DNA from 2 places in the Paenibacillus sp. Y930 genome. Region 1 is predicted to be linked to the other one. Evidence: a T-box and tRNA genes for the amino acid it is inferred to sense, from the RefSeq annotation. Region 1 holds a T-box; the other holds one or more tRNA genes.
What was found. A T-box is a leader RNA that pairs with one kind of tRNA and senses whether it is charged. The one in region 1 lies ahead of metG (methionine--tRNA ligase), so its partner is inferred to be a tRNA-Met.

Region 1 (15,186 bases):
TTATTGAATTGCCACAAGGGCTGTATACGAAGCTTATTCGCCCAGCAGCTAATTTCTTAAGCAGTTATATTGAAGAAGATATGAATTTACCGAAACCAAGCTATGATTTATGGGAAGAACGTTATGGCATATGGACCTATACGACGGCCTCTGTCTATGGTGGACTAATCTCCGCCGCTTCATTCACTGATTTATTCGGGGATTATGATCGTAGTGATCATTATCGTAATATTGCTGAACGAATTAAAAGTGGTATGCTAGAGCATTTGTGGGATGAGGAAGCAGGACGATTCGCTCGCGGTCTAGTGATGAAGGATAATGTATGGGTCAAAGATATGACGCTTGAAAGTAGTATGTTTGGTATTTTGGATTTTGGTGTGTTGCCTGTCGATGATTATCGTGTGCAAAAGACGATGCTATCGATTAAGCAAGGACTACAAGTGAAAACAGAAGTAGGCGGAATTGCTCGTTATGTGAACGACTATTATTTCCAACAATCCGGTGATATTGAACGTATACCAGGTAATCCATGGATTATTTGCACATTATGGGTAGCTAACTTTGAGATTGCGTCAGCGAAAACGATTGCCGACCTTGAAAGCCCAAGACGTACATTGGAGTGGGTTGCCCAGCATACTTTATCAAGTGGGCTGTTAGCAGAGCAATTGAACCCTTTTGACGGTACACCATTATCGGTAGCGCCGTTAACATGGTCACATGCTACGGTTGTTCAGTCGGTATGTAAATACGCTGCAAAATACAAGCAATTAAACCAAATCGTATAGTAAGTAAAAATATTGTTATTCAGTAATAACAATATTTTTAACAGACGGTACCGCAGTAATGATGAACTGAACCCCGAATAGCACACTTTTTTTATAGTGTCTACTATTCAGGGTTCAATTCACGAATGACAAAAAGGTATCCTTTCTTAACCGTTAAGGTGAGAAAGGATACTCTTTTTTGTGTGGTTGGGCAACGAAGTGCTGCTCAAAGCTTTTTGAGCGGTACTCGGAATACATTTGCTTGCCATTACCTATCTGGATATTCGACGAGTCAGAGTTAGATATTACTTTCAGTCGGCCGATGGTGATATCTGGTATGGCGTTAAGATCCAATGGTTGCTCCATATCAGATGCTCGTTCAACGATTTTGCTAGGGTAGAGGAGTCGCTTTAGATTGGGAGATGGCTTACAAAATAATTGATATTGATTAAAATTAGGCTCATCTCCCGTATTCCTTGTTACGTCTTGTAATACAACGATACTTCTACTGATCATCGAAGTATTGTCGCGATCACCCACTTGAATGATCGAGCTTGAGGAGTTACTAATAACATTTACGTTTGTGACACTAGAAAGCGTATTATGACTCATAACGATATTTCCCCTTACTTATGGAAGGCTGAGGTAATTGAATTATTTTACCAGATGGACATAGTGCAGGCTTTGAAGCAGAATTAAAGGGGCCAATTTGAAAGCCATCAGGTGGTGTTTCGATAGTGGAATAAAGTATAACTTGGTCGTTATCCCCAACTTGGATATTTGAACAACTTGAGTTAGCGATGACATTAACTTGGTCCACATGCAGATGTTGCTCTTGAATAATAATTTTCATTGGTAATCTCCTATCGCACAGCTTTTTCTTGTAAATAGTGCCTAATTGCAGTCTCTATATCATGCCATGTACGTTCACTTACCGATCTCTCTATCTTTTCCCATTCATGTTGCAGTTCTTGATCAGAAGAGGGAGCAATTCGATTCAAAGAGGGTGCCTCATCAGCTACGTAATGATGAATTCGAGCCTCAATTTGCTTTTCAAGATCAATAATGATTTGGGTGATATGATCGTCATTAATTGGGATGTCTAATCGTGAACTCATCTTGCGAATATAGCCTACTCCTTGTTCGTGAAGATAAGTGCGTAATTGATCACTCAAATGCTGCTCAAAACCGACGGGGAAGTTCGATGGATTTTCAGTTGGAGGGGCATTATTTGCCGAAGGAATGCTATTGTGCACGGATGTTTTCATTGGTTTGGAAAGATCGTGAGCGGTATTACCTTCCACAATTTTTGCCTTGGAATTGGGATGTGCTGAATTACTATGAATATTTTTCTGTTTCATTGCTAACTCTTCTATCATTGTCGGCAATTGACTGGCACTTGCTGTTGACATACCAATTTGTAAGGAACCTTCTAATGTTTCTACTTTTAATTGATCAAAATGATATTCAATTTTATCAACATGAAAAATTGGAGGGGTATTAGAGCTAGGATTTTGTTTTTGAACTGCTAGTTGTTGCTCAAGTTGGGATATTGTTGCTTGTAATGTATCAATCGTATCTTGTTGTTCTTGCAGTCGTTGTTCGATACGGAACGCCCATTGTTGCCATGGGTTCAACTGCGAAGATGACGAAGATTCAGAGTTATACATCGTAGATCCAGCCCTTCTATAATTGAATTGTTATTATCCTGGATTGGGAAGTGGGACAAGAAAAGGTGTAAATTGATCCATGGGAGACATCCCATCAGGTCCTGTTGATGGAAGTAATGATTGTGTAGATACATGAGAAATAGCAGAAATAGCTCCTGAAGTACCAATTTGAAAAACGGAGCTATTCGAAAGCGTCTCAATATGAATACTATGAATGTTAATTTGTTGCTGTACCGTTAACATAGCGATCACAATACTCCACTGACATTGTCTACAAGATCATTATCTAATGAATTGGTAGCACTTAGTCCCGTATTAGAATTTGCTAAACTACCTGTTAAGAAAGAACCAGCGCCAGCATAGGTTTTGGAAGAGCTAGAAGGTGATACTTGAACAGCATCACCGAACTGTACGATTCCACTAGAGCCGTTACTAACTACATTTACAAAGCCAACGATTGATGGCATGAACTCACCTACTTCACTGTTTATTGTAGTTTATGCATTATAAGCCTAAGCGTTCCTTGTAGCGGAAGTTCAAAAAGCGGACTTTGATAACGATGATCGCCTTCGTAGTTTATTCGACGTCGAATATGAAGCGAACTTGGAAAGTACGGTTCGCGTGTACCAAACATGTACACTTGCGCTTCCGCCTTTCACAAGTAGCGCTCCATCTTCTCGGTTCTGAAAGCCCGCTTTTTGAACTTTGATTTGAAGAGGTAGTGCAAAAATCAGACTTTGATAACGATGATCGGCTTCGTAGTTTATTCGACGTCGAAAAAGTCCTTGATCAGTTAATAACGAGTAGCCTACTTGTTAGCTGGTGCATAAGCTAATCTATACATGAAATAGATGAGGTGGGATTATTGAAAAATTGGGATGATTTCGAGAAGTGGTTTAGCAATGCTAATTTTCCGAAAAATCTGGAGAGCCTAAGGGAAATTCCAGTGGTCGATAATTGGATTAATCAGATTAAGCAAGCAACGGGTACTCCAGCAAAAAAAAACGAATATGGATCCAAAAGTAGCTATCAGATAAAAGAAGGAAAAGAGTCGCTTGAAGTGATTTTTCAACTTCCGATAGGATATGATCAAGATGAAATTATACTCTATGTTAGGGAAGACTTTGTGAAAATAGAAGGGCTGCCAGATCAGCATATTGAATTGATTAAGCTGCCAAAATTAGTGAAATCTAGAGAGTGTAAAGCAAAAATTGAAGAAGATCAGCTAATTATTCGATTGACGAAACGACCAAGACCAATAAAATTTTATCGACATTATATAACAAACTAGCTAATAATCTCGCGATCTAGTATAATGTCTAATGATTACGATTAGATCGTGAAGGAGTGTCCACCGTGTCAGTAGTAAATGTAAGCGATGTTTCTGCGGATTTATTTATAATTGCCATTATTTTTATTTTACTTATTTTTGGCTTGTTGAGCTTTGGGATTTTACAAATGTTTCAACAAAGATTCCGTTTGGGTTGGTACAATTTTGCCGGTGCTCTAGTTAGTTTTATTGTGCTAATGATTATTCTTAATATTTGGTACTTATAGCAACTGGAGGTGTCAGCATGTATTGGCAAGTCATATGGTTCGGTGTTAATCTATTGTTCGTCGCTTCGCTTATTACGACGTTATTTCTTCACCGATCTGTCTCGATGGCTCGTCTAGGGCGAGCGCCGGAGACCAAGATTCGACAGTTGACATTGATTCGTAATTTGTTATGGGGATTAACAGCAGTGTTTTTCGTAAGTATGAGTGGTGCCTTTGTGGCAGATATGTATTATAACGGGTAGAATACGAAGCTCTCTTTATACAAGGGGGCTTTTCTCAATACATGATAATAATATAGTTGTTGGGAGGTCAATTGATGCAAACATTTGATGAAATCGTTACGCTTATGTCAGCTAGAGGTTTACGAGTAACAGATCAGCGTAAAACATTAGCGAAGCTATTCTCAGAATCGGTAAGCTACTTGTCTCCGAAAGATGTATACGATCATATGGGGAAAACGTATACAGGACTTAGCTTTGATACGGTCTATCGAAACCTTCGCGTTATGGAGGAGCTAGGTGTATTAGAACAAGTGATGTTCGAAGAAGGCGTGAAGTTCAAAATTCATTGTCGTGCGCATGATCATCACCATCATATGATTTGTCTTGGCTGCGGAAAAACATATCCGATTAAATTTTGTCCAATGGATCAAACAGATGTTCCGACTGATTTTAAAGTGATAAGGCATAAATTCGAAGTATTCGGTCATTGTAAGGCTTGTGCTGAGGAAGAGCAAATTCAAGGCGGCGAATAATAATGAGTATCGGTCATGTTATGAAATCAATCGTTAAGGCTCCTATTAAATTTTACCGCTTATTCATCTCGCCACATAAGCCACCGACTTGCCGATTTCATCCGACGTGCTCAGCCTATGGTCTTGAAGCGATTGAAAAGCATGGTCCGTTCAAAGGAACATGGTTAATGATTAAGCGTATTAGTAAATGCCACCCGTTTCATCAAGGTGGTATCGATTATGTACCTGAACCTAAACCGAAGAACAAATAGCGTCACTTGACATTGGCGTCTACATTTTTTATATTAGAGATATATCATTTAATGAAAGTTCAATAAGGTTCAATGAGAGTTCAAAAAGTGGGCTTTCAGAACCGAGAAGATGGAGCTAATTTTAGAAAGGCGGAAGCGCAAGTGTACATGATTACGTACACGCGAACCGTACTTTCCAAATTCGCTTCATATTCGACGCCGACTATGCTACTTCAGCATATACATCGTTATCAAAGTCTGCTTTTTGAACTACCTATACAGTAATAGCCAGTGAAGAGATGAGTACAATACCCTTCCTTTGTAGAGAGTACGGCGCTTGGTGGAAGCCGACATGCTGAAGGTGTTGGAATATGGTCTTGGAGGCTCCTTGTTCGAGCGGATAACGTGAGGGCGAGGCGTATGTCTGCGATAAAGATATTGCCAGTTGGCAATCTAAGAAGCAAGACGAGCGCGATTTTTGCAAGTCTTGGAATTTGGGTGGTACCACGTGAGCTTAGCTCTCGTCCCATGTTGGACGAGAGTTTTTTGCGTTCAGAGGAAGTTCAAAATCGCTGACTGTGATCACGCGGTAATGCTCCGTAGTTGATTCGGCGGCGAATATGCCCGCTTATTGTACAATAATATATTAATTTAGGAGAGTGGTTACATGTCCAGCAACAACAGCTTCTATATCACAACACCAATTTACTATCCGAGTGATAAGTTACATATCGGTCATGCCTACACAACAGTAGCGGGAGACGCTACAGCACGTTATAAACGTCTACGTGGCTATGATGTATGGTATTTGACGGGTACAGATGAGCATGGTCAAAAAATCGAACGAAACGCTTTGAAAAATGGTAAAACTCCGATTGAATTTGTTGATGAAATTGTTCATGGAATTCAACAGTTATGGGCTAAGCTAGAAATTTCCAATGATGATTTTATTCGTACAACAGAAGAGCGTCATAAAGTCGTTGTTGAAAAGCTATTCAAGAAATTACTCGATCAAGATGATATTTACAAAGGATCATATGAAGGCTGGTACTGTACACCATGTGAGTCTTATTTCTTAGAAAATAAATTAGTCAACGGAAACTGTCCTGATTGTAGTCGTCCGGTGGAATTACTGAAAGAAGAAAGCTATTTCTTCCGCATGAGCAAATATGCAGATCGTTTGCTGCAATATTATGAAGATCATCCAACGTTCATTCAGCCAGAATCACGTCGTAATGAAATGATCAACAACTTTATTAAGCCTGGTCTAGAAGATCTAGCCGTATCGCGTACATCATTCGATTGGGGTATTAAAGTTCCAGGAGATCCAAAGCATGTGATCTATGTATGGATTGATGCTTTGTCCAACTATATTACAGCTATTGGTTATGGTGATGATACGAAAAAAGATATGTTTGAGAAATATTGGGCTGCAGATGTGCATCTTGTTGGGAAAGAAATTGTACGCTTCCATACGATTTACTGGCCGATTATGTTAATGGCATTAGATTTACCGCTGCCGAAAAAGGTATTTGCACATGGTTGGTTATTGACGAAGGAAGGTAAAATGTCAAAATCTAAAGGGACAGTTATTGATCCTGTTATCCTTATCGATCGTTATGGTCTAGATGCACTTCGTTATTACTTGCTACGTGAAGTGCCATTCGGTTCTGATGGTGAATTTACACCGAATAACTTTATCGAACGTATTAACTTCGATCTTGCCAATGATCTAGGTAATCTGTTGAATCGTACCATTGCGATGATCGATAAATATTTCGCAGGAAATATTCCAACAGACTTTGGTGTGACTTCTACATTTGATGAAGAACTTGAAAGCTATGCGCTATCTACGCTGAAGCAAGTAGAGGAAGCAATGGATAATATGGAGTTCTCTGTAGCGCTAACTGCGATCTGGAAATTTGTAAGTCGCACGAATAAATATATCGATGAGACTCAACCATGGGCATTGGCGAAAGATCCGGCAGAAGCTACTAAGCTAGCTTCCGTTATGGGTCATCTAGCGGAATCTCTTCGTTCGATTAGCATTATGATCCAGCCATTCTTAACACATGCACCGCGTCAGATGTGGCAGCAGCTTGGAATTGTTGAAGGTGAATTAACTGCTTGGGATAGCATTGCCATTTATAATAAAATCCCAGCAGGTACGAAAGTAGAGAAAGCTGTTCCTATTTTCCCTCGTCTTGATCTTGAAGAGGAAGTAACATTCATTACTAGCTCTATGAAGGGCGGCAGTGCTACTGTTGAACCTACACCTGCTATTGAAAAACCTGCAGATAGTAAAGAAGAGATCGGAATTGAAGATTTCTCTAAAGTAGAATTACGTGTTGCACAAGTCATTCAAGCGGAACCTGTACCAAAGGCTGATAAATTGTTGAAATTGCAGCTTGATCTAGGTTACGAGCAACGACAAGTCGTATCCGGTATTGCTAAGTTTTATAAACCAGAAGATCTTGTTGGCAAAAAAGTTATTTGTGTAACAAACTTGAAGCCGGTGAAATTGCGCGGAGAACTATCTCAAGGAATGATCCTTGCAGCTTCTGTAGATGATCAACTGACGTTAACAAGGGTTCCAGACAGTATGCCTAATGGTGCAATTGTGAAATAATAAAGTGTATGAAAGAGCTGTTTATTGCTAATGATGGCAATAAACAGCTCTTTTTTTGTTGGTATGAAAGGGTTGACACTAGTCTATTGAACTACTATAATGAAAAGCGTAATAGTAATGATTACTATTAAGGGTTGCTATTAACAAAAAGCATTTATAGGAGATTATTACATGATTAATACAATGAACAAGCGTTTAAGTACAATTGTTGCTATTATTGCAATGATTGTTATGATTACAGGTTGCGGTAATGATACAAAGTCAACGAACGCAACAAAAGACTCTTCACAAATTCAAGTGGTAACTAGCTTTTATCCTATTTATTACTTAACGAAAGAAATTGGTGGAGAGCATGTAGATGTTACTAATCTCATTGCAACGGGTGTAGAACCACATGATTGGACACCTAAGAGTAAAGATCTTATTACAGCTTCCAATGCAGATCTTCTACTTTATCATGGAGCAGGACTTGAAACATGGATTGAAAATTTTCAGCAAGGGCTGGAATCTGATAGTGGAGTTACTGTAAAAGAAGTTAGTGCAGGCATGACGTTGATAGATACAGCTGACGAGGAAGCTGAGCACGATGCTACGACAGAAGAATCACATGACCATGAGCACGATGCTACGACAGAAGAATCACATGACCATGAGCATGACGCCACAACAGAAGATGCGCACGATCATGAGCATGATGCTGCATCCGAAGAAGCACACGACCATCAGGAAGAAACCACTGAAGATGAAGGACATACTCATAGCCACACGACTGATCCACATACATGGGTGTCACCCAAATCGGCATTAATTCTTGCGAGTAATATTAAAGCAAGTCTAGTGAAGGTTGATCCAGACCACGCCGCACAGTATGAAGAAAACTATAATATTATTGTGGAAAAACTAACAACTATTGATCAACAATATACCGAAGCGTTATCTAATCTTACAAAACGTACAATTGTTGTATCACATCAGTCATTTGGCTATGTTGCACGCGATTATAATTTAGAGCAAATATCAATTATGGGCCTTAGTCCTAATGCGGAGCCTAGAGCACAAGATATTCTTGAAATTACTAAGACAGTTAAGGCGAACGGTGTGAAATATATATTCTTTGAAGAACTAGTCTCGGATAATTTAGCGAAAATGCTTGCATCCGAAGCAAAAGTTGATACTATGGTACTATATTCTCTAGAAGGACTAACGACAAGGCAAGAAAAGGCTGGCGAAGATTACATTAGTTTAATGGAGCTGAACTTGCAAAATTTAGTTCAAGCATTACAATAGTAGTATTGGATTGGCTGCGGAGCTTAATAAGCTCCGTTTTGCTGTCTTACAGTTAAATGAAAAGTTTTAGGAGGAAATGATGGCTACACAAATAGATGCTACATGCCACCGTGATGTTATTACAGTTGATTCGGTATCGTTCTCCTATCAGCAACGGGAAATATTGAAAGATGTTAGCTTTAGTGTGAAAGAGCGAGATTTCATTGGCTTAATCGGAACGAATGGAGCGGGTAAAACAACGACACTGCGCATGATTGTTGGCTTGTTAAAACCAACATCTGGCGAAGTGAAATTATTTGGTCAGCCGCTTTCACAATTCAAGGCATGGGAGAAAATTGGTTATGTACCGCAAAAAAATTCGCTCAATCCTTTGTTCCCTGCTACTGTTCGCGAAGTAGTACTTTCAGGACTAGTTGGAAAGCGTAAATGGTTTGGGAGAAATTCGAAGGAAGATTACATAAAATGTGATGATGCTCTGATGGCAATGGGCGTAGAGGATTTGGCGGATAAAAAAATTGGTCAATTATCGGGTGGACAACAGCAACGTGTATTTCTAGCACGCGCACTTATTAACAATCCTTCCTTGTTAATTCTCGATGAGCCGACGGTTGGGATCGATGCCGAGACCCAAGAGAGTTTCTTCCATATGATCAAGCATATGCATCAGCATCATAATATGACGTTCTTAATGGTGTCTCACGATATGGAAATGATCAAAGGATATCTTGGAGAGAAACCAGCAGCAAGCTCTGGTAAGCTGAATTTCTATGTGCGACATTCTCATGAAACTCAAGACTGTGTGGAGCAAAATTTAGCACATAGCTTGCGGCATTTGCGCACTCAATTGGAAAGTAAGAAAGAAGGAAAATAGATTGGATATTTTGATGAGTGGATTTTTCCAACGTGCACTAATTGGGGGAATACTAATCGGTATAACGGCTCCATTGATGGGAATATTTCTAGTATTGCGTCGCTTATCGATGATTGGCGATACATTGTCTCATGCAGCTATTGCTGGGGTGGCGCTAGGATTTGTTATTGGGAAGTCTCCGATTCTATTCGGATTGATCTTTGCACTAATAGCTTCATTTGCGATTGAGAAACTTAGAAAATCATATAAGTCGTATGCAGAGTTGTCACTTGCCATTATTATGTCTGGTGGAATCGCGTTAGCATCGATCTTCTTTACACTAGGTCGCGACTTGAATATGGACCCTAATAGCTTCTTATTCGGCTTCATCTATACATTAAATTCGAGTGACCTATGGCTGATATTTGGTGTAACGGTTGTTGTGCTATTCATAATCGGTAAACATATGCATGGACTGTTTCTACTTACATTTGATGAGGAAGCTGCATCAGTTAGTGGTGTCCCTGTAAGTTTTTATAATATACTTATTAGCGTAATGACTGCATTAGTTATAAGTGTTTCTATTAAAATTGTCGGAGGATTGCTTGTTTCAGCTTTATTAACGATTCCTGCTGCATGTAGTTTACTACTTGCTCGAAGCTTCCGACAAAGTATATTTATCGTTGTATTAATCGGTGAGCTCGCAGTCATTATCGGTCTATTAGTTGCTGGTGTATGGAATTTGGCAGCAGGAGGTACCATTGTTCTTGTATTAATTGCCTTCTTATTATTAATTTTGCTAGGTAAAAATTTATTGTTAAGAAGTAGATTATAAGCAGAAGAGGTGACTAGAAGTGAGTGAAATTTCGATTTGGGTAGCGTTTGGTATAGGGTTTATATCATTTATTTCTCCTTGTTGTTTGCCATTGTATCCATCGTATTTATCCTACATAACGGGTATTTCAGTAGCAGAGCTGAAAGAAAATGAGATGGGATCTAAAAAGAGATGGCTTATGATGAGTCATACATTCTTTTTTATACTTGGTTTTAGTACGGTGTACTATGCATTAGGCTACGGTACGAATGCGTTTAGTGAAGTTTTATACGATTATAATCAAGTCATTCGCCAAGTTTCAGCAGTTCTTATTATCATTATGGGACTATTTCTACTCGGTATTTTTCAGCCGCAATTATTAATGAAGGATAAGCGGTTCAATCTTATCCCTAAGAAAAGTAGCTATGTTAGCTCATTTATATTTGGAATAGGCTTTTCAGCAGGATGGACACCTTGTATTGGTCCGGCACTAGCAGCTATTCTATCAATGGCTGCTGCGGAGCCAGGTACATGGTTCAAGTTGACTACAGCGTACTCTTTAGGTTTTGCGATTCCATTCTTCATACTTGCCTTTTTCTTAGGCTCGTCGAGATGGATATTGAAATATTCTAGTCAAGTTATGAAAATAGGTGGTGCCGTTATGATCGTAATGGGTATTCTCTTATTTACTGATCAGATGACGGAGATTACAATTTGGCTTAATATGATGACACCAGAGTGGTTGAAATTCTAATCTGATCAAGTAATGGACAAAAGGTTGCAGGCTTCCTATGAAAAAGTGTATCATAGTACGAGTGACACCAAGGCTAAACTGGTGATGAAGTAATGTAAGGGGGTTCTTCAATGCCGACTCCGAGCATGGAAGACTACTTGGAAAGAATTTATAAGCTAATGGAAGAAAAGGGATATGCTAGAGTCTCAGATATTGCGGAAGGCTTGTCTGTACATCCGTCTTCTGTAACGAAAATGATTCAAAAGCTAGATAAAGATAATTATTTAATCTATGAAAAATATCGTGGATTGATCCTTACACCCAAAGGTAAAAAAATGGGCAAACGCTTGATGGAACGCCATGAATTACTTGAGGAATTTCTAAAGACGATTGGTGTAAAAGAAGAAAATATATATGCTGATGTTGAAGGTATTGAACATCATTTGAGCTCTGATTCGATTACTTGTATCGAGACTCTAGTAGAATATTTCCGCAGAGACCCTGCTCGTATGGAACAATATAAGCAGCTAAGAGCTGAGCTGGATAATGAAGAATAATAGAGTGGAAAAAGGTTGTTCGAAGGTCATTGGAAAATGATTTTGAACATATTAGAAAGTAAAAAATTTTTTTTGGGGGGGGGGGAGCCGATGGCTTTCCCCTTTTTAAGTCTAATGTTTTGTGACGACTGTCTCAAAAGAGGTTATTGCGCTTCGAGTAGTAGGAATCTTAGTATCTGTAGCGTCAAAATTGATGTTACAGAGTTAGAATATCTCGATTAGTGTATCTGTAGCGCCAAAATTGATGTTACAGAGTTAGGGTATCTCGATTAGTGTAGTTGTAGCGCCGAAACAGATATTACGGACTTTGGTGGGTGACGTAGGTAGAAAAGTAAGTGTATCCTAGAATTAGATATTTATGATATTATATTTCTAAGTATTCTATGATACAATGTTTTCAAGTATATTGTGATGAAGCACATCCTGTACTCCAATTTGGGGTACGGGATTTTTTTGTTTTTGAAAACTTTTGTGAGGTGATGGGAGTGAAGTTCGAAGAGGTGCATGAAGCTTGGCTATCTCAGCACATGAAGAAAAGGTCGGGAGAAAGTAAGGATAGATTGAAGCGAGGACATAGTCATGGCGAAAAATTGTTTTTGACTAAAATTTGGTGGCCGTTATTTGGTACATTGGAGGATATGCATCCAGAGTACGAAGTTGCAGATTGGCGGGGATCGAAGTTTTATATTGATTTACTATATTGGAAAAATGATATCCGTATTGCTTTTGAAATAAAAGGCTATGGGCCTCATGTGGAACAAACTGATCGAACGAAATATCGGCGAGAGCTCGGTAGAGAGTTGTTTTTACATGGAATGGGGTTTACAGTAATTTCAATTGCATATGATGAACTTGAGATTAATAGCGAGTTAGTCAAATCTATGGTTAAACTTATTGTTCATTCTCGTGTTGAAAATGTAAAACGTAAAAGTGGGACATATTGTAAAGTGGAGCGAGATATTATTAAATTAGAAATTCAACAAAATGGAATTCATTCATCCAATTGATGTTATTCGTGTATTGGAAATCAGTCAAGGGACTGCATGTAAATATCTTAGACAGCTTGTTGTCAAAGAAATCCTTCGTCCTTATAATGAGAAAGCATTACATCGAGTGAAAAAGTATGAATTAATTGGTTCAATGTTGGGTGACTACTGAGTATATTAGAAAAGTTGCATGAGAATGTCAGTAGCGTCGAATGGTATCGGGACTAAAGACGCTATGCTAATGGACAGGAGAGTGTGTACTACTTCCAAAGTAACAGTAAAAGACAAGGCTTTCTTTTTGGATTATTTGTAAAATTATGGGTATCCGTGTTATAATTTATGTATAACATTTGCTAGGGGGATGCACTATGGCGATAAGGAAAGATTTTGGTTATGGAACGTTTGCTTTAGTTCTACTGCTTTTTGGATTTTTAATGAACTGGAATTTTGGCAATGACTTTATTGTAAGCCATTCTCTATTTAATATACTTGGACTAGATATATACTCAAATGGAACAGATGGTTTTCACTATCCTTTTTTAGCTTCAATACCATTTTGGTTAGCTGCAGTATTAATATCTAAAAGGAACTACAATGATTTTGGTGCAGTCTTGGGAGAGAATATTGGTATGCTTATGCTTTCTATAAGCGTAATTGTTATGTTAATCTTTCTAGTACTCCCTATTTGGTTTGAGATTTATTGAGAATTACAAAGCCAAAGCATTGATAGTCTAATCTTGCCACTTATCGGAGGGCAGATCTTAAGTCAATTCAGCATTCATAACCGCTATATCGAGCTTCTGCCTACGGCATGCATTATGATGTAATATAACGGCTTCTGTGTCCGTTCGGGTGAAGTTTTGATCTCGTCAAGCACTGATTACTGTGGTGAACCGTGATGATATATACAAAAGGAAAGGGAATGAGTTCGGCTTCAACCGATCTCATTCCCTTTTTCGTTACACACATAAATTTAGTAGCGTCGCTAATGTCGCACATCAGTGAAAGCGCGGTGTATCGTTATCGTCTCTGCCACCTTCAATAACTTTGAAAGGAACAGATTTTGAACGAGGACGATCTTTTTTTGGTTTGCTTTGCTTAGTTGTAGAAGCACTACTCCGATAATAAGTCGCTTGTTTATCCTTGCGATTGAAAGATGGAGGACGCTTAATCAAGTAGAAGACTACGCCGAAAATAACTAATGGAATGATAACCATTAATGCATTCTCAGCGAGCGTTACGCCGATGCCGAGTACTAATAAAGCAAATATGATTAGAGTACTGAACCAATGACGGAACTTCATTCAGTGATGCTCCCTTCACTTTATTTTGTAGGTGTAGTTCCTTGAGCAATCTTGTTGTCTAATTCTAGCATACGATTAAATGAAGCAATTGATACTTCAACTTGATCATCTTTTGGTTCTTTTGTAGTTAAAAGTTGTAACCATAGTCCCGGATACCCAAGGAAACGTAATATAGGTATTTCACGAACGGAATTGGTTAAGCGAAGTACTTCATATGAAACACCAAGCACAACTGGCAGTAGTGCAAGACGAATCCAAATTCGTTCCCAGAGCGAATCCCATGTAAACATAGGCATGGAGTAAATGACTACTCCGACGATTACGGTGAAAATAATAAAGCTAGAACCACAACGGTAATGTAGTCGTGTATATTTCTGTACATTATCTACAGTAAGCGGTACGCCTGATTCATAGGCAGTAATAACTTTATGTTCCGCACCATGATATTGGAAAAGACGCTTAATCATAGGTGTTAATGAGAGAAAGTATAAGTATGCAAGTAATAATATAATTTTAATAAGTCCTTCTAACATCGTATGTCCAACTTTGCTTTCAAACATATTTTGGAAAATGAACTGTTCTACTATAACAGGAACGACGGTGAATACAAATTTACCGAAAATAAAAGAAAGCACACCAATTGCAGCAACACTAAGCACCATGCCAAGACTGAATTTCCCTTCACTTTTGGCTGCTTTAGCGCGTTCCTTCTCTTTTTCTTCTTCGGTCATTTCATCCATTTGATCTTCTGCAAAAGCATCCGCAGAATAATTTAGATGCTGAGACCCTTTTGCACTCGATTCAACAATACCAACGACTCCGCGTAAAAAAGGAATCTTCTTTAGATTTTGAACCCAACTTGTATACGTTCTAGGAACCTCTAAATATTCTATTTCTTTATTTTTACGACGAACTGCAGTTACATTTACATGTTTCCCTTGAAACATTACGCCTTCAATGACGGCTTGTCCGCCATAAATACTACGAGATTTATCTGACAAAAAAAAGTCTCCTTCCTATGCTACAATCTATTGTTCTATTGTACTTGATT
Region 2 (15,186 bases), on a different contig from region 1:
GCTTCATTAAAAGAAGCTGGAGCTATCGGTTTTACAGATGATGGTGTAGGCGTACAAAATGCGCAAATGATGAAAGACGCAATGGCACTTGCAAAATCTCTTGATATGCCAGTTATCGCGCACTGTGAAGATGATTCATTGGTAGTAGGTGCTTGGGCATCTGAAGGTGAGTTTTCACGTAAGCATGGACTTAAAGGTATTCCAAATGAATCTGAAGCGATCCATGTAGGTAGAGATGTATTACTTGCAGAAGCTACTGGCGTACATTATCATGTTTGTCATGTAAGTACGGAACAATCTGTACGACTCATTCGCCTTGCGAAGCAAGTTGGTATTAAAGTGACTGCTGAAGTTTGTCCCCATCACTTAATTTTATCTGATGAGAACATTCCTGGGCTTGATGATGCAAATTGGAAAATGAATCCTCCACTTCGTACACCACGAGATGTAGCAGCTGTTCTTGAAGGATTAGAGGATGGTACTATAGATATTATCGTAACGGATCATGCGCCTCATAGCGCAGAGGAAAAAGCAAAAGGTGTTGACCTTGCACCATTTGGAATTGTTGGGCTGGAAACAGCATTCCCATTACTTTATACACATTTTGTAGAAACAGGTCGCTGGACTTTAGGCTTCCTCTTGAAACGATTGACACAAGATCCTGCTAGAGTGTTCCGCCTTGAAGAAGGTAGCCTTGAAATTGGTAAGCCTGCTGATATTACAATTGTTGATATCGAAAATGAACAAGTGGTTGACACTAGTACATTCCTATCTAAGAGTAACAACACACCGTTTGGTGGTTGGAAACTTAAAGGATGGCCTGTAGCAACAATTGTTAATGGTAATATTGTTTGGACTGAATAGAAAGTACAACTTTTGAGGAGTGAAACGGATGCAAGCAAGATTATTATTAGAAGATGGAACTTTATTTAAAGGATTATCATTCGGTGCTGAAACTCAAACGATTGGTGAGGTCGTATTTAGTACAGGAATGACAGGATATCAGGAGCTTATTACTGACCCGTCTTACTGTGGACAAATTGTCACAATGACTTACCCATTAATTGGTAACTACGGTATTACTCGTGATGATTTCGAAGGAATTCGCCCCTTTATTCACGGCTTAGCAGTTCGTCGTTATGAACCAATTCCAAGTAACTGGCGTGCACAATATTCTTTAGGTGATCTTTTGAAAGAATATGAAATTCCTGGTATCTCTGATATCGATACTCGTATGTTGACTCGTAAAATTCGTCAATTGGGATCGATGAAGGGTGTTATTACAACGGGTAATGAGCATGTTGAAGAACTTCTAGAACGTTTGAAAGCAACACCATCAATCCAAGATCAGGTAGCGCGTACTTCCACAGAATATGTGTACACAAATCCAGGTAATAAAGAGCGTATTGTGTTAATTGACTGTGGTTCTAAAAGTGGAATTATTCGCGAATTGTCCAAACGTAATTGCGATATCGTAGTTGTTCCTCACGACACAACGGCTGATGAAATCCGTCGCCTTGCACCAGATGGCATTCAATTGTCGAATGGTCCTGGGGATCCGAAAGATAATCTTCATATTGCGGAAACAATTAAACAACTACTTGGTGAATTCCCGATGTTCGGAATTTGTCTTGGTCATCAACTGTTTGCTCTTGCATGCGGTGCAGATACAGAAAAATTGAAATTTGGTCACCGTGGTGGTAATCATCCAGTGAAAGAATTAGCAACAAATCGTTGCTATATTACATCGCAAAACCATGGTTATACAGTAACGGATGAATCAATCAAAGCTACTGATCTAATCGTGACACATATCAACAACAACGATAAAACAATTGAAGGCTTGAAACATAAAACGTTCCCAGCATTCTCAGTACAGTATCACCCAGAGGCGGCTCCAGGTCCAGAGGATTCCGGTTACCTATTTGATCAATTTATTGAAATGATTCGCAACCATAAGCAAGAAAATCCGCAAAAACCTCGTCAAGCTATATTGTCGGAAATGTTGAGAGGAGAATTACAAAATGCCTAAAAATAATAAACTTAAAAAAATCCTTGTAATTGGCTCTGGTCCTATCGTTATCGGACAAGCGGCGGAATTTGACTATGCGGGTACCCAAGCATGTCAAGCATTGAAAGAAGAGGGTTATGAAGTTGTTTTAATCAACAGTAACCCTGCAACAATTATGACTGATACAAATATGGCTGATAAAGTTTACATCGAACCAATTACGCTTGACTTTGTATCTCAAATTATTCGTCAAGAACGTCCAGATGGTTTGCTGCCAACACTTGGCGGACAAACGGGACTAAATATGGCAGTTGAGCTGGCTCGTGCTGGCGTGCTTGAGCAAGAAAATGTTCAATTGCTTGGAACTCAGCTTTCAGCCATTGAAAAAGCAGAAGATCGTGACTTGTTCCGTGATTTAATGCGTGAGCTTGACCAACCGGTTCCAGATAGTGATATTGTAACGACAGTTGAGGCTGCAGTTACTTTTGCTAACTCCATTGGCTATCCGATTATCGTTCGTCCTGCTTACACATTAGGTGGTACAGGCGGCGGAATTTGTGATGATGAAGAAGAACTTCGTGAAATTGTTGCTTCAGGTATTCGTTACTCTCCAATCAATCAATGTCTAATTGAGAAATCAATTGCTGGTATGAAGGAAGTAGAATACGAGGTTATGCGTGATGCTAACGATAACTGTATCGTTGTCTGCAACATGGAAAACTTCGATCCAGTTGGTGTTCATACTGGTGACTCTATCGTAGTTGCGCCGTCTCAAACATTGTCTGATCGCGAATATCAAATGCTTCGTTCAGCATCATTGAAAATCATTCGCGCTTTGAATATCGAAGGTGGCTGTAACGTACAGTTTGCGCTTGATCCGTTCAGTTATCAATATTATGTAATTGAGGTTAACCCGCGTGTATCTCGTTCATCAGCGCTTGCTTCTAAGGCAACGGGCTACCCCATTGCAAAAATGGCTGCGAAAATTGCGGTTGGTTATACTCTTGATGAACTCGTTAACCCAGTTACTGGTCAAACTTATGCAATGTTCGAGCCTGCTCTTGACTATATCGTATCAAAAATTCCTCGTTGGCCATTTGATAAATTCGTTGATGCGAACCGCAAACTTGGTACGCAAATGAAAGCAACTGGCGAAGTCATGGCGATTGGTCGTACATTCGAAGAATCTATTCATAAAGCAGTACGTTCATTGGAAATCGGTGCGCACCGTATTCATTTGAAAGAATCAGTTGATCTTTCTGAAGATGTATTACGTACTCGCCTTAATAAGCCTGATGATGAGCGTATGTTCCTAGTTGCTGAAGCATTCCGTCGTGGTTATGCACTGCAAGAAATTCAAGATCTAACTAGTATCGACTGGTGGTTCCTTGATAAAATCGAAGGTATCGTGAAATTTGAAGATATCATTCGTACATCAGCTGAACTTACAGAAGAGTTATTATATGAAGCGAAACGTAAAGGTTTCTCTGACCGCTCAATTGCTGAAATTCGTCAAGAAGGATTCCCAAATGCTGCTTACACGAATGAAGATGATATTCGTGCATATCGTAAGTCGCAAGGTATGATTCCAGTTTATAAAATGGTGGACACTTGTGCTGCAGAATTTGAAGCAGTTACACCATATTACTACTCCACATACGAGGTAGAAAATGAAGTAACGGATACAACGAAAGAAAAAATCCTTGTACTAGGTTCTGGACCAATTCGTATCGGTCAAGGTATTGAGTTCGATTACTCAACTGTTCATGCTGTATGGGCTATTCAAAATGCAGGCTACGAAGCAGTTATTATTAATAACAACCCTGAAACGGTATCGACTGACTTCAGTACATCTGATCGTCTATACTTTGAGCCATTATTCTTCGAGGACGTAATGAACGTTATCGAACAAGAGCAACCAATCGGTGTAATCGTTCAGTTCGGTGGTCAAACAGCGATTAACCTTGCTGCTCCACTTTCTAAAGCTGGCGTGAAAATTCTTGGTTCTAGCCTTGAAAGTATCGATGCAGCGGAAGATCGTAAGAAATTCGAAGCGTTACTTCGTAGCTTAGATATTGCGCAACCAGATGGTAAAACGGTTACGACTGTTGGTGAAGCAGTAGCTACAGCTCAAGTTATCGGTTACCCGGTTCTTGTAAGACCATCGTATGTACTTGGTGGACGTGCAATGGAAATCGTATATTCTGATGCAGAACTGTTAAGCTATATGGAAGTAGCTGTGAAGATCAACCCTGAACATCCAGTATTGATCGACCGTTATATGCTTGGTAAAGAAGCTGAAGTTGATGCAATCTGTGATGGCGAAACGGTACTTATCCCAGGTATTATGGAGCATGTGGAGCGCGCAGGTGTTCACTCCGGTGACTCGATTGCTGTATATCCTCCGCAATCATTATCTGACGATATTAAGCAACAAATCGTAGATATTACGATTAAAATCTCAAAAGCGCTTAAAGTTATCGGACTTGTTAACATCCAGTTTGTTATTCACGAAGAGAAAGTATATGTAATCGAGGTTAACCCACGTTCTTCTCGTACAGTACCATTCTTAAGTAAAGTAACAAATCTGCCGATGGCGAATCTGGCAACTCGTGCAATCTTGAATGAAAGACTTGCTGATCTTGGTTATGTAGATGGTTTATGGCCTGAAGATGATCATGTATCGGTTAAAGTTCCAGTATTCTCATTCGCGAAACTTCGTCGTGTTGACCCTACATTAACGCCTGAGATGAAATCTACAGGTGAAGTAATGGGGCGCGACGTACAATTTGCAAAAGCATTGTACAAAGGACTTATTGGTGCAGGTATGAAAATTCCTAACTCTGGTACAATTCTTGTAACAGTAGCGGATAAAGATAAGCAAGAAACAGTTGAATTAATGCGTGGTTTTGCAAATATAGGCTACAAATTAATGGCAACTGGTGGTACTGCAGATGCGCTAGAAGCAGCAGGGTTATATGTAGAGCGAGTTAATAAATTAAGTGAAGGTGCTCCAAATATTCTTGACCATATCCGTGAAGGACATGCTCAATTCGTAGTAAATACACTTACGAAGGGCAAAACTCCAGAACGTGACGGCTTCCGTATTCGTCGTGAAGCAGTTGAGAATGGGGTAGTATGTATGACGTCACTTGATACAGTAAGAGCATTACTTACAATGATGCAAACTATTAACTTCACTTCTAGTGCTATGCCAGTATCTCCACAGAAGTAAACGAAAAATTTTAGATGATGCTTCCGAAGTAACTTTTTGTTATCAGGAAGCATCATCAAGTAGATAACAATAAATTTTTATGCTTCCGAAGTAACTTTTTGTTACTAAGTAGTATTTTCATGAAGTAAACAAAAAGTTTTAGGAGGGCAAGGTATGTCACTTACAAAAGCAGAGGCGGCTTCGAAAATTATGGTTGCACTTGATTATTCAAGTGCAACTGCTGCGGAGCAGTTAATTCAGCAATTGAACGGAATTCCTTGCTATATGAAAGTGGGCATGCAGCTATACTACGCTGCAGGCCCCACTTTTGTAGAAGGGCTTAAAAATCGTGGCTTCCGCGTATTTTTAGACTTGAAAATGCATGATATTCCTAACACTGTCAAAGGTGGAGCAACGAGTATTACTGCGCTAGGCGTTGATATGTTCAACGTACATGCTGCAGGTGGTCGCGCTATGATGGAGGCTGCGCTTGAAGGTGTACAGCAAGCAAGCTCTAGTCAGAACCGTCCAACGGTAATCGCCGTAACACATTTAACTAGTACTAGTCAGCAAGTTATGAATGGTGAGATCGGAATTACTGGTACGGTTGAAGCTGCAGTACTTTCATATGCGAAGTTAACACAATTAGCAGGGTTAGATGGCGTTGTTGCATCACCATCAGAAGTTATTGCGATTAAAAATGCTTGTGGACAAGCATTCCAAACGATTACACCTGGTATTCGTCCATTAGGAGCAGCACTGAATGATCAATCTCGCATTATGACGCCTAGTGAAGCATTACGACAAGGGACTGACTACATGGTTATCGGTCGTCCGATAACAGCTGCAACTGATCCGCGGTTAGCAATTGAATCTATTATTGAGGAGTTAATCTCATATGAGTAAAGTATCATTGGAACAGCTTGCAAAAGATATTGCTGCATCATTATTAGAAATAAAAGCAGTAGCGCTTCGTCCGAATGATCCATTCACATGGACGTCTGGCATAAAGTCACCTATTTATTGCGATAATCGTCTTACGATGACTTATCCTGAAATTCGTGAAAAAGTAGCAGATGGTTTTGTAGCATTAATTAATGAAATGTACCCTGACGCTGAAGTGATTGCTGGTACTTCAACAGCAGGTATTCCGCATGCTGCATGGGTCGCACAAAAAATGAACTTACCAATGGCTTATATTCGTGATAAAGCTAAAGGACATGGTAAGCAAAATCAAATCGAAGGTCGCGTACTACCGGGCCAAAAGGTCGTCGTTATCGAGGATTTGATTTCTACTGGTGGTAGCTCATTGAAAGCAGCACTTGCTGTTCGTGAAGCTGGAGCAGTGCCACTTGCAGTATTGGCTATCTTTACGTATCAGTTCCAATCGGCTATTGATGCGTTTGCGGAAGCAGGGATTCCACTGCAAACCATTTCCAATTATTCTGCATTAATTGAACAAGCTGTTGCCACTGGTGAAATTGCTCAAGATGATGTAGCAGCACTTCAATCATGGAGAGCTAATCCTCAAGCTTACAACAATTAAACGACAGCAATGATGTTTGAACATAAAGCGAATATATAGTAGACATTATCGTTTCAGCAGTAATGAAATGATAATGTCTATTTTAGTTGATTACATGAGAGCAATGAATGTTATAATGATATTTCAATGTTATTAGAAAATTTTCAGAAAATAATTTAAAAGTTGTAACCTTTTCCAACTATTAAACGTCTCTAATATAGAATAAGTGTGAGGGGTGTCATGAGATTATATGAATGAACAGTTACATATTCAAGAAAATGATGTCGAGCCTAGTCACACTCCACTATTACAAGTGCGAGAGATGGAACGGATCTTTCAAGTGGGTGGCAAAGATCTTCATGTGTTAAAGGGACTTAATATGACAGTTGAACGTCAACAGCTTGTTATGTTAAAAGGAAGATCAGGCTCAGGTAAAACGACTTTGTTGAACAGTCTTGGCGGATTAGATACGCCAAGCAAAGGGAGTATTGATTTCAATGGTAAACCGTTCGATACGCTAAGCGATAAGGCAAGGACATTAATACGACGCAATGAAATGGGGTTTATTTTTCAAGCGTTTGCATTAATGCCTTTATTATCTGCTTATGAAAATGTTGAACTTTCTTTGCGGATGGCGAATCGGCCCAAAAAAGAATGGAAAGAGCGCGTTGAAGAATGCTTAACACTTGTTGGACTTGAAAAACGTATGCATCACCGCCCGTATGAATTATCGGGTGGTGAACAACAACGTGTTGCTATAGCAAAATCTATTGCACATCGTCCGATTCTATTACTTGCAGATGAGCCTACTGCTGAATTGGATACTGCGATGTCCGCACAAGTAATGGCGTTATTTCAAAGCATTATTAAGTATGAACAAATTTCGATATGTATGACGACACATGATCCTACAATTTTGGAGGTTGCAGACCATGTTTATGAAATGGTGGATGGCAAATTTATCTCGTAAAGCAAGTATATCAATGGTTATTTTAGCACTATTATTAAGTGGTTGTAGTCTATTACCGAATGAAAAAGAAGAGGAAGTTATACCTGATATTATTCCTCCGAAAATCTCGCAAAAGCCAGAGCATACAGTTGCTACGAAAACATTAGAAACAAAGGTAACAGTTATTGGTAGAATTATTTCATTAGAAGAAGAAACGATGTATTTCACTAAAGGTGATCTTAATGTAAAAGATGTGCACGTGAAGACAGGTGATACAGTTACTGCTGGACAAGTCATTGCAGAGCTTGATGTAAGTGAACTGCAAAAAACTTTACGTCTAGATAAACTCGCTTTTCAACGCGATGAACTAGCGATGAAGGAATTGCTACGTTCAAGAGATGAGATGGATCAATCAGAGTATGAGGCGCAACGTATTGCATTTGAAGAAAAAAGACAAAAGCTAGACGATATGGCGGTGGAAATTGAAAAAGGTGTCATTACAGCACCATTCTCAGGCACGATCGTATCGCTAACTGCAAAAAAAGGCGATCTTATTAAAGCTTATGCTCCGATTGCCATTGTAGCCAATACAACAATGCTTGTTCCAGGCGCGAAATTAACAAAAACAGAGCAAGAAAAAGTTGCTATTGGTATGGAAGCTACGGTTTCTATTAGTAACGGTGGTTCAATTAAAGGAAAAGTGAAACAACTTCCTACTAAAGCTACTGATTCATCTGGTGGTGGGAACGGATCAGGCGGTGCAGCAGGTGAAATTGATCGTATCGAGGATTATATGATTGTACAGATTGATAAATTACCTGCGGGAGCGGCTCGCGGTCTAACTGCTTCTATTAACGTCATCACTAGTCGTACAGAAAATGCTATTGTCATCCCACCATCTACACTAAGAAGCATAGGTAACCGTACTTATGTTCAAGTAGTGGATGAAAAAGGGCAAAAAAGTGAAGTAGATGTAGAAGTCGGACAGCAGACTGCTACTGATGTCGAAATTTTACAAGGCTTAACGCCTGGTCAGAAAGTAGTAGGGAGATAAGATATGGGTGTACCCTTCTTTCGCTTTATTTTCCGTAAAATGTGGAATACTCGTTGGCTAACATTAAGTACTTTGTTAGGACTTATTGTTGCTGTCGCATTTGCCACAAGTATTCCAATGTATGCAGATGGAGCTTTGAAACGCGTCATTGCACAACAATTGAAGGTAGATAGTGAAAGTAAGCCTGCAGGATCTTTAATGATGAAATATCAAGGCGTACCTGCAAATGGCAATAATATGGATGGATTGCTCTCTGTAGAGCAATATATTAAGGATGATATTCCCAAAACGATAGGTTTCCCGTTTGATACCTTCGTGCAACAATATGGAATACGTCCAAGTAATGTTACTCCAGTCTTTCCTGATAAAGTAGATGCGAGTCGCACACGTTCCTTAAATATTCAATCGATGAGTGGTTTACAGGAACATAATGAACTTGTACAAGGACAATGGTTCAGTGACAAGCTTACCGATAAAGGCGTACTGGAAGCGGTAATGATTGAAGAAGGCATGTATCGTAATGATGTGCATGTTGGCGATCTATTCTATTATCGTGCTGATAATAGTAAACAAATCGTTGTGCAAATTGTTGGTATTGTATCGCCAACAGACATTTCTGATGCGTACTGGGCTCAAGGGGTAGAATCGCAATTTGGAACACTGTTTGTTAATGAAACGTTGTTTCAAGAAGAACTACTGAAAAAACAAAATATTTTCTTGCAGTCTGCATCTTGGTATTATTCATTCGATCTTTCACAAATTAAAAGTAGTCAAATTAATGAACTGGCTTCTACTTTAAATCGTCTAGATATTGAGTTGTACCAACGACTTAAAGATACGAAAGTAGAGCAATCATTCGCCGAAACATTGAAAGCTTTCCGAGCGCAAAGTAATGAATTACAAACGATGCTATTTACTTTAGCTGCGCCAATGCTAGCAATGGTTATTTATTTCATTATGATGAATGCAAGACAATCGCTAGATAAACAACGCAGTGATATTGCTGTCCTTCGTAGTAGAGGTGCAGGAACAAGGCAAATTGTCGGCATGTATGTCGTCGAGAGTATAATGCTTGGTTTGATCGCTCTTGTTATCGGTCCATTGATTGGATGGTTTATGTCCAAAAGTATTGGATCAGCAGATGGATTTTTATCCTTTGTCAATCGTAAGTCGATTACGATTGGATTCTCTGTAGAAACGATTATTGCCGGAGTTATAGCTGTTGTTATCGCTCTTTTAGCAACAATTATTCCAGCGGTACAGTACGCAAGAGCCTCCATCGTTAGTTACAAACAAGATTTGGCTCGATCTGACAAAAAGCCATTTTGGCAAAAATGGTATTTGGATATTATATTAGTACTCGTTACAATCTATGGTTGGTATTTGTTCAATGAACGTCAATTACTTACTGTTAATTCAGGCGTATCAAGTGATCAAATGCAAATTCAACCGTTTTTATTCTTTGTACCTGCAATAGCAATTTTTGCGCTTGGATTGCTATGTCTGCGAATTTTCCCGTGGATAATAGCACTATGCAATTGGCTAGGTAAAAGGTATTTACCTGTATCATCTTACTTGACGTTAACACAATTATCTCGTTCTTCTAAAGGCTACTATCCATTGATGACATTGCTTATTTTAACGATCGGCTTAGGTGTGTATAATGCTTCGGCTGCTCGTACGATAGACTTGAACTCAACGGAGCGAACGCTGTATAAAAATGGTGCTGATGTTATTGTTCATACGAATTGGGGCGGAATTCCTGAAAAGATTCCTACGAAGAAACCTGATGATGGCAATAACAATGGCGGGAATAATGGTGGTAATAACGGCGGAAACGGTGGAGGCAATGGCGGCGGTGGCAGCAACGGAGGAAATGGTGGAGGTAATGGAAATAATAACCAACCACAGAAGTTACTCTATACAGAACCACCGTTCGAAGTATTCCGAACTAGTCCTGGCGTAGAAGCTGCTACAAGAGTACTTCAGTCCAAAAATAATATTATTGTATCAGGTAAGACGGTTGGGAAAGGTACAATTATGGGAATTGATAATAAAGATTTCTATGATGTAGCTTGGTTCGGAGACGATTTGTATGATTATGATCCGGCGTATTACTTGTCATACCTTGGATTGGCTGAGCATGGTGCTCTAATACCAGAAAACATTGCTGAAAAATATCAATTGAAATTAGGCGATCTCATTTCAGTAAGTTTCACAGATGGAACATTAGATTTTACAGTGCAAGGCATCGTTCCATTCTGGCCTAATTTATATCCAGATAGTGAACCGTTCTTAATTGCTAACTTGGACTATATATATGATCAATTACCGCTAATTCCTTATGAAGTATGGGTGAAGATGGAGCCGGATGCGCTTGTTGCTCCGTTGCTTGATCATCTAGCCGCTTCGAAATTAGACGTAGTTACCGTTAAAGATGTACGTAATGATCTAATTATTCAATCGAAGTTACCGACTAGAGGTGGCGTATTCGGTATATTAAGTCTTGGATTCCTCGTTACGATTGCGGTTACTTTAGCAGGCTATCTATTATACTGGTTCTTCAATTTGTCTGGTCGTGTCGTTCAATTTGGTGTGTTACGTGCGATGGGGCTTTCGAAGTCACAGTTAACTAGTATGTTGCTGATTGAGCAAATATTAACGGCAGGACTTGCAATTGGACTCGGTTTTGGTATTGGTAAAGTTGTCAGCTACATCTTCTTACCATTTTTACAATCGGCGGACAACGCCTCGGAAATGGTTCCACCATTCCGTGTTATCTTCCAAGCTAGCGATACGAATCAATTAATGCTAGTCGTGCTTGTGATGATGTTAATTGGTGCCGGGTTCTTACTCCTTCATATCAAAAAGCTTAAAGTACATCAAGCTGTGAAAATGGGAGAGGAGCGATAATTCATGATCTATTGTGAAGGATTAGTAAAAATATATAAAACTGACGATTTGGAAGTTGTCGCTCTACAAGGCTTGAACCTAACCGTTGAGAAGGGCGAATTGATGGCTATTATCGGTAATAGTGGTAGTGGTAAATCAACGCTCTTAAATACGCTAGGTGGCTTAGATCGTCCTTCTGCAGGGCAAGTTAAAGTGGGTCCTTGGGATCTGTTGAAAATGACTGAGGAAGAGCGTGTAAGCTATAAGCGGGATACGGTAGGTTTTATTTGGCAAAACAATGCTCGAAACCTATTGCCGTATTTGACAGCTCTTGAAAACGTTGAAATGCCAATGATGCTTTCTGGAAAGTTGGATCGTACGTATGCGACGCAGCTTCTAGAATGGGTTGGTTTGAAGCACCGGATGCATAATAAATTGCATCAGCTCTCAGGCGGTGAGCAGCAGCGTGTGGCGATTGCGATATCGTTATCTAATCGTCCAGAGCTGCTACTAGCAGATGAGCCTACAGGATCGGTTGACACTGCGACATCTGATATGATTATGAATATTTTTCGTAGGCTGAATAAGGAGATCGGTGTCACGATCGTTATCGTTACCCATGATATGACCTTAGCCAGTCAAGTTGACCGCGTTGTTGCGATTAGAGACGGCTTAACGAGTACGGAATTTGTGAAGCATAACCCAGAGATCGGATCGCATGGTGAAGGCTTTGTATCGTTATCAGCGCATACCTCACAAAATGAGCATGTTGCTTATGTGGTTGTTGATAAAGTTGGTCGTCTTCAAGTTCCAAAAGAATATTTGAAGGCAATGGATATTAAAGATAAAGTATTAATGGAGTTTGATGGTGAGAAGATTACGATTAGATCACCGCAGATTCAGCTAAAGGAAGAATAAAGAGTAATCCCCTTATCGTCGACGATGTGTAGAAAGTTCGATACTTAGAACTTAACATTGTTAGCGATAAGGGGATTTTTTCTTATCTTGTTACATTATTTTTATTAATTGGAATGATTTTGTGTAAAATGGGTAATCTATCGTTATCTTTGGCTAATGCTTCCGAAGTAACTTTTCGTTACTAGGAAGTCTATCAAGGAGTTACGAAAAGTTTTGGGAGGTAACAATAGATGTGGATATATTGGATTAGATTATATGAATCAAAGTTTCAAGCAAGTTGTGTTGTACAGCGAATGGAAAATGATTATTGGATGTATGGTCTTGATTGCCCTCAGGAAATAGAAATATTCAAATCGTTAAAGGGAAGATATGGAGTGAAATATTTATTGAATAATTCAAGGGGATTAATATAGTGCATAGGTATATAGTAGTGTAAACCTATTAATACTGGTAATTTTTATGAATAAAAGTGGTGAAAATAAAAAATAAATAAAAATATTAAAAAATGCTTGACGTAATATGTTTGAATGTTGTATATTAATACATGTCGCCGTTGCGATAACGTTTGAAATAGCAATGACGCGGGGTGGAGCAGTTGGCAGCTCGTCGGGCTCATAACCCGAAGGTCACAGGTTCAAGTCCTGTCCCCGCAACCAACCTTTGGACATAATGAGTTATCATTATATTATTAAGGGCCCTTAGTTCAGCTGGTTAGAGCAGTCGGCTCATAACCGATTTGTCGGGGGTTCGAGTCCCTCAGGGCCCACCATTAGCTACATACCCTTGCCGGGGTGGCGGAATTGGCAGACGCACAGGACTTAAAATCCTGCGGTAGGTGACTACCGTACCGGTTCGATTCCGGTTCTCGGCACCATTATTTCCTAGGTTAACTGATTTTTCAATTGAATATTGTATACATAGTACTACGCCGGGGTGGCGGAACTGGCAGACGCACAGGACTTAAAATCCTGCGGTAGGTGACTACCGTACCGGTTCGATTCCGGTTCTCGGCACCATTTAATTTATTAGATTCACTCTATTATGTAGCAAATTCATTGAATAATCCAACCCCCTTCAAGCTAAGCTTGAAGGGGGTTTTTTGTTATTTCGATGTTTTAGATTCAAGGGCATGGATTAGAAATGAATTATTCCTTGTAGAGTGGCATTTAATAGAGATAAATGAATTTGTCAGTGGAGTTTATATGGAAGTAAAAGAAAAATATCAAAATATGTATAAAGGTTGACAAATGATAGCGTTACCTATTTTTATTAAAAATACTATTGACGAGAGGGGAGCTTATGGGATATATTCACTGAGGATGATAATTATTATCAATACACCGAATTAGCAGCGCTCACTGCTAATATTTTTTTGAGATCATATTGAGAATGATAATCATTATTTCGAGATTAGGAATTTAAAGGAGAAGGTTAATTATGAAATTCAGATGGTATAAACATTTATCAGCGGTACTTATCATTGCTTTATTGGTATCTGCAATGCCTGTGTATGCAGAGGAACCGACAGAAACCAAAACAGCAACAGTTATTCATTTTGTAAAAGAGGGTGAAGATGCTACATTATCAGCAGCACACGAATTTTTCAAGAATCCTTACATTGTTGTAAATAATGGTACACAATTTTTAGAAGTAGAAATGACTAAGTCTTTTGCATTAGAGTTTATTATTAATAACGATCCAGAAACAATGGTTATTGAAAATGCTGACACAATTGTGAAAAGATATGAGTTGAAAGATCTTACTGATCAATTTACAGCAACAACAAAATATAAAATTACTCCTGGAGGATCGTTATCTTCTCATGAAGTAACAGTAGTTATTGGCAATGATATTGATAATACGAAAGCTCAATTGATTAGTGCTATTGCAGCAGCAGAGACGCTAACGGATCGCTCAACGGCGTTTGAGTCAGCGATTGCAAATGCAGAAGCTGCTAATACATATATTACTAAGTTAGCGACAATGCAAACTACTTTGACAGCTTTGCAAGCTGCAATTCATGAGCATAACAATCCTACAGCACCTGAGCCTTAACAAAAGCGGCGATCGAACGCGCTGTATCATTAAAACTTGTAAATGGTTATAGTGATGGTTCATTCAAGCCGAATCAAGAAGTTAATCGTGCTGAGTTCACAGCTATTCTAGTTCGCGCAATGAAACTTGAAGCTGCAAAAGGTGAAGTGAAATTTACTGATGCAGATAAAATTCAAGGATGGGCTAAAGAGTATATTCAGCAAGCAGTAGAGGCGGGTATACTAACAGGCTATAACGATAACACATTCCGTCCAACTGGTGACATTACACGTACAGAAGCAGCAGTAATGATTGTTAAAGCATTGGGTCTAGAGCTTGTCTCAGAGGATGAGTTAACTTTCGCCGATGCATCTAACATTCCTGCTTATGCAAGAGCTTATGTTGCTACAGCAGTTAAGTATGGTTTGGTGGTAGGATACAGCAATAATACATTTGGTCCTGATAAAGTAGCTACTCGTGCGGATGCTATTACGTTAGCACTTCGTGTGCTTGATTACTAGGTAAGCCATAAATAATGGAGTTGAGCGTATTTTAAGTGATGCACTCAAACAAAAAAACTTGACGTTAT

Region 2: it has a tRNA-Met gene. The T-box ahead of metG (methionine--tRNA ligase) is inferred to sense a tRNA for this amino acid. The anticodon was not compared.

What each region holds. Positions count from the first base shown of each region.
Region 1 is NZ_JBXCIX010000004.1:265,060-280,245, forward strand. It holds gene AC1TO5_RS13525 (glycoside hydrolase family 15 protein) at 1-785, shown strand, start outside; gene AC1TO5_RS13530 (spore germination protein GerPE) at 939-1,376, opposite strand; gene AC1TO5_RS13535 (hypothetical protein) at 1,366-1,617, opposite strand; gene gerPC (spore germination protein GerPC) at 1,628-2,434, opposite strand; gene AC1TO5_RS13545 (spore germination protein GerPB) at 2,468-2,677, opposite strand; gene AC1TO5_RS13550 (spore germination protein) at 2,683-2,901, opposite strand; gene AC1TO5_RS13555 (Hsp20/alpha crystallin family protein) at 3,300-3,725, shown strand; gene AC1TO5_RS13560 (hypothetical protein) at 3,791-3,991, shown strand; gene AC1TO5_RS13565 (hypothetical protein) at 4,009-4,233, shown strand; gene AC1TO5_RS13570 (Fur family transcriptional regulator) at 4,308-4,745, shown strand; gene yidD (membrane protein insertion efficiency factor YidD) at 4,748-4,996, shown strand; T-box leader at 5,258-5,507, shown strand; gene metG (methionine--tRNA ligase) at 5,643-7,604, shown strand; gene AC1TO5_RS13585 (metal ABC transporter solute-binding protein, Zn/Mn family) at 7,776-8,891, shown strand; gene AC1TO5_RS13590 (metal ABC transporter ATP-binding protein) at 8,971-9,762, shown strand; gene AC1TO5_RS13595 (metal ABC transporter permease) at 9,764-10,576, shown strand; gene AC1TO5_RS13600 (cytochrome c biogenesis CcdA family protein) at 10,596-11,309, shown strand; gene mntR (transcriptional regulator MntR) at 11,420-11,845, shown strand; gene AC1TO5_RS13610 (hypothetical protein) at 12,331-12,852, shown strand; gene AC1TO5_RS13615 (hypothetical protein) at 12,830-13,003, shown strand; gene AC1TO5_RS13620 (hypothetical protein) at 13,200-13,535, shown strand; gene AC1TO5_RS13625 (hypothetical protein) at 13,830-14,135, opposite strand; gene AC1TO5_RS13630 (DUF1385 domain-containing protein) at 14,156-15,136, opposite strand.
Region 2 is NZ_JBXCIX010000001.1:530,681-545,866, reverse strand. It holds gene AC1TO5_RS02695 (dihydroorotase) at 1-864, shown strand, start outside; gene carA (glutamine-hydrolyzing carbamoyl-phosphate synthase small subunit) at 893-2,032, shown strand; gene carB (carbamoyl-phosphate synthase large subunit) at 2,025-5,246, shown strand; gene pyrF (orotidine-5'-phosphate decarboxylase) at 5,400-6,131, shown strand; gene pyrE (orotate phosphoribosyltransferase) at 6,124-6,771, shown strand; gene AC1TO5_RS02670 (ABC transporter ATP-binding protein) at 7,001-7,720, shown strand; gene AC1TO5_RS02665 (efflux RND transporter periplasmic adaptor subunit) at 7,683-8,753, shown strand; gene AC1TO5_RS02660 (ABC transporter permease) at 8,757-11,666, shown strand; gene AC1TO5_RS02655 (ABC transporter ATP-binding protein) at 11,670-12,563, shown strand; gene AC1TO5_RS02650 (hypothetical protein) at 12,794-12,976, shown strand; tRNA gene AC1TO5_RS02645 (tRNA-Met) at 13,144-13,219, shown strand; tRNA gene AC1TO5_RS02640 (tRNA-Ile) at 13,256-13,332, shown strand; tRNA gene AC1TO5_RS02635 (tRNA-Leu) at 13,349-13,437, shown strand; tRNA gene AC1TO5_RS02630 (tRNA-Leu) at 13,491-13,579, shown strand; gene AC1TO5_RS02625 (hypothetical protein) at 14,001-14,618, shown strand; partial or broken gene AC1TO5_RS02620 (S-layer homology domain-containing protein) at 14,630-14,704, shown strand; gene AC1TO5_RS02615 (S-layer homology domain-containing protein) at 14,738-15,118, shown strand.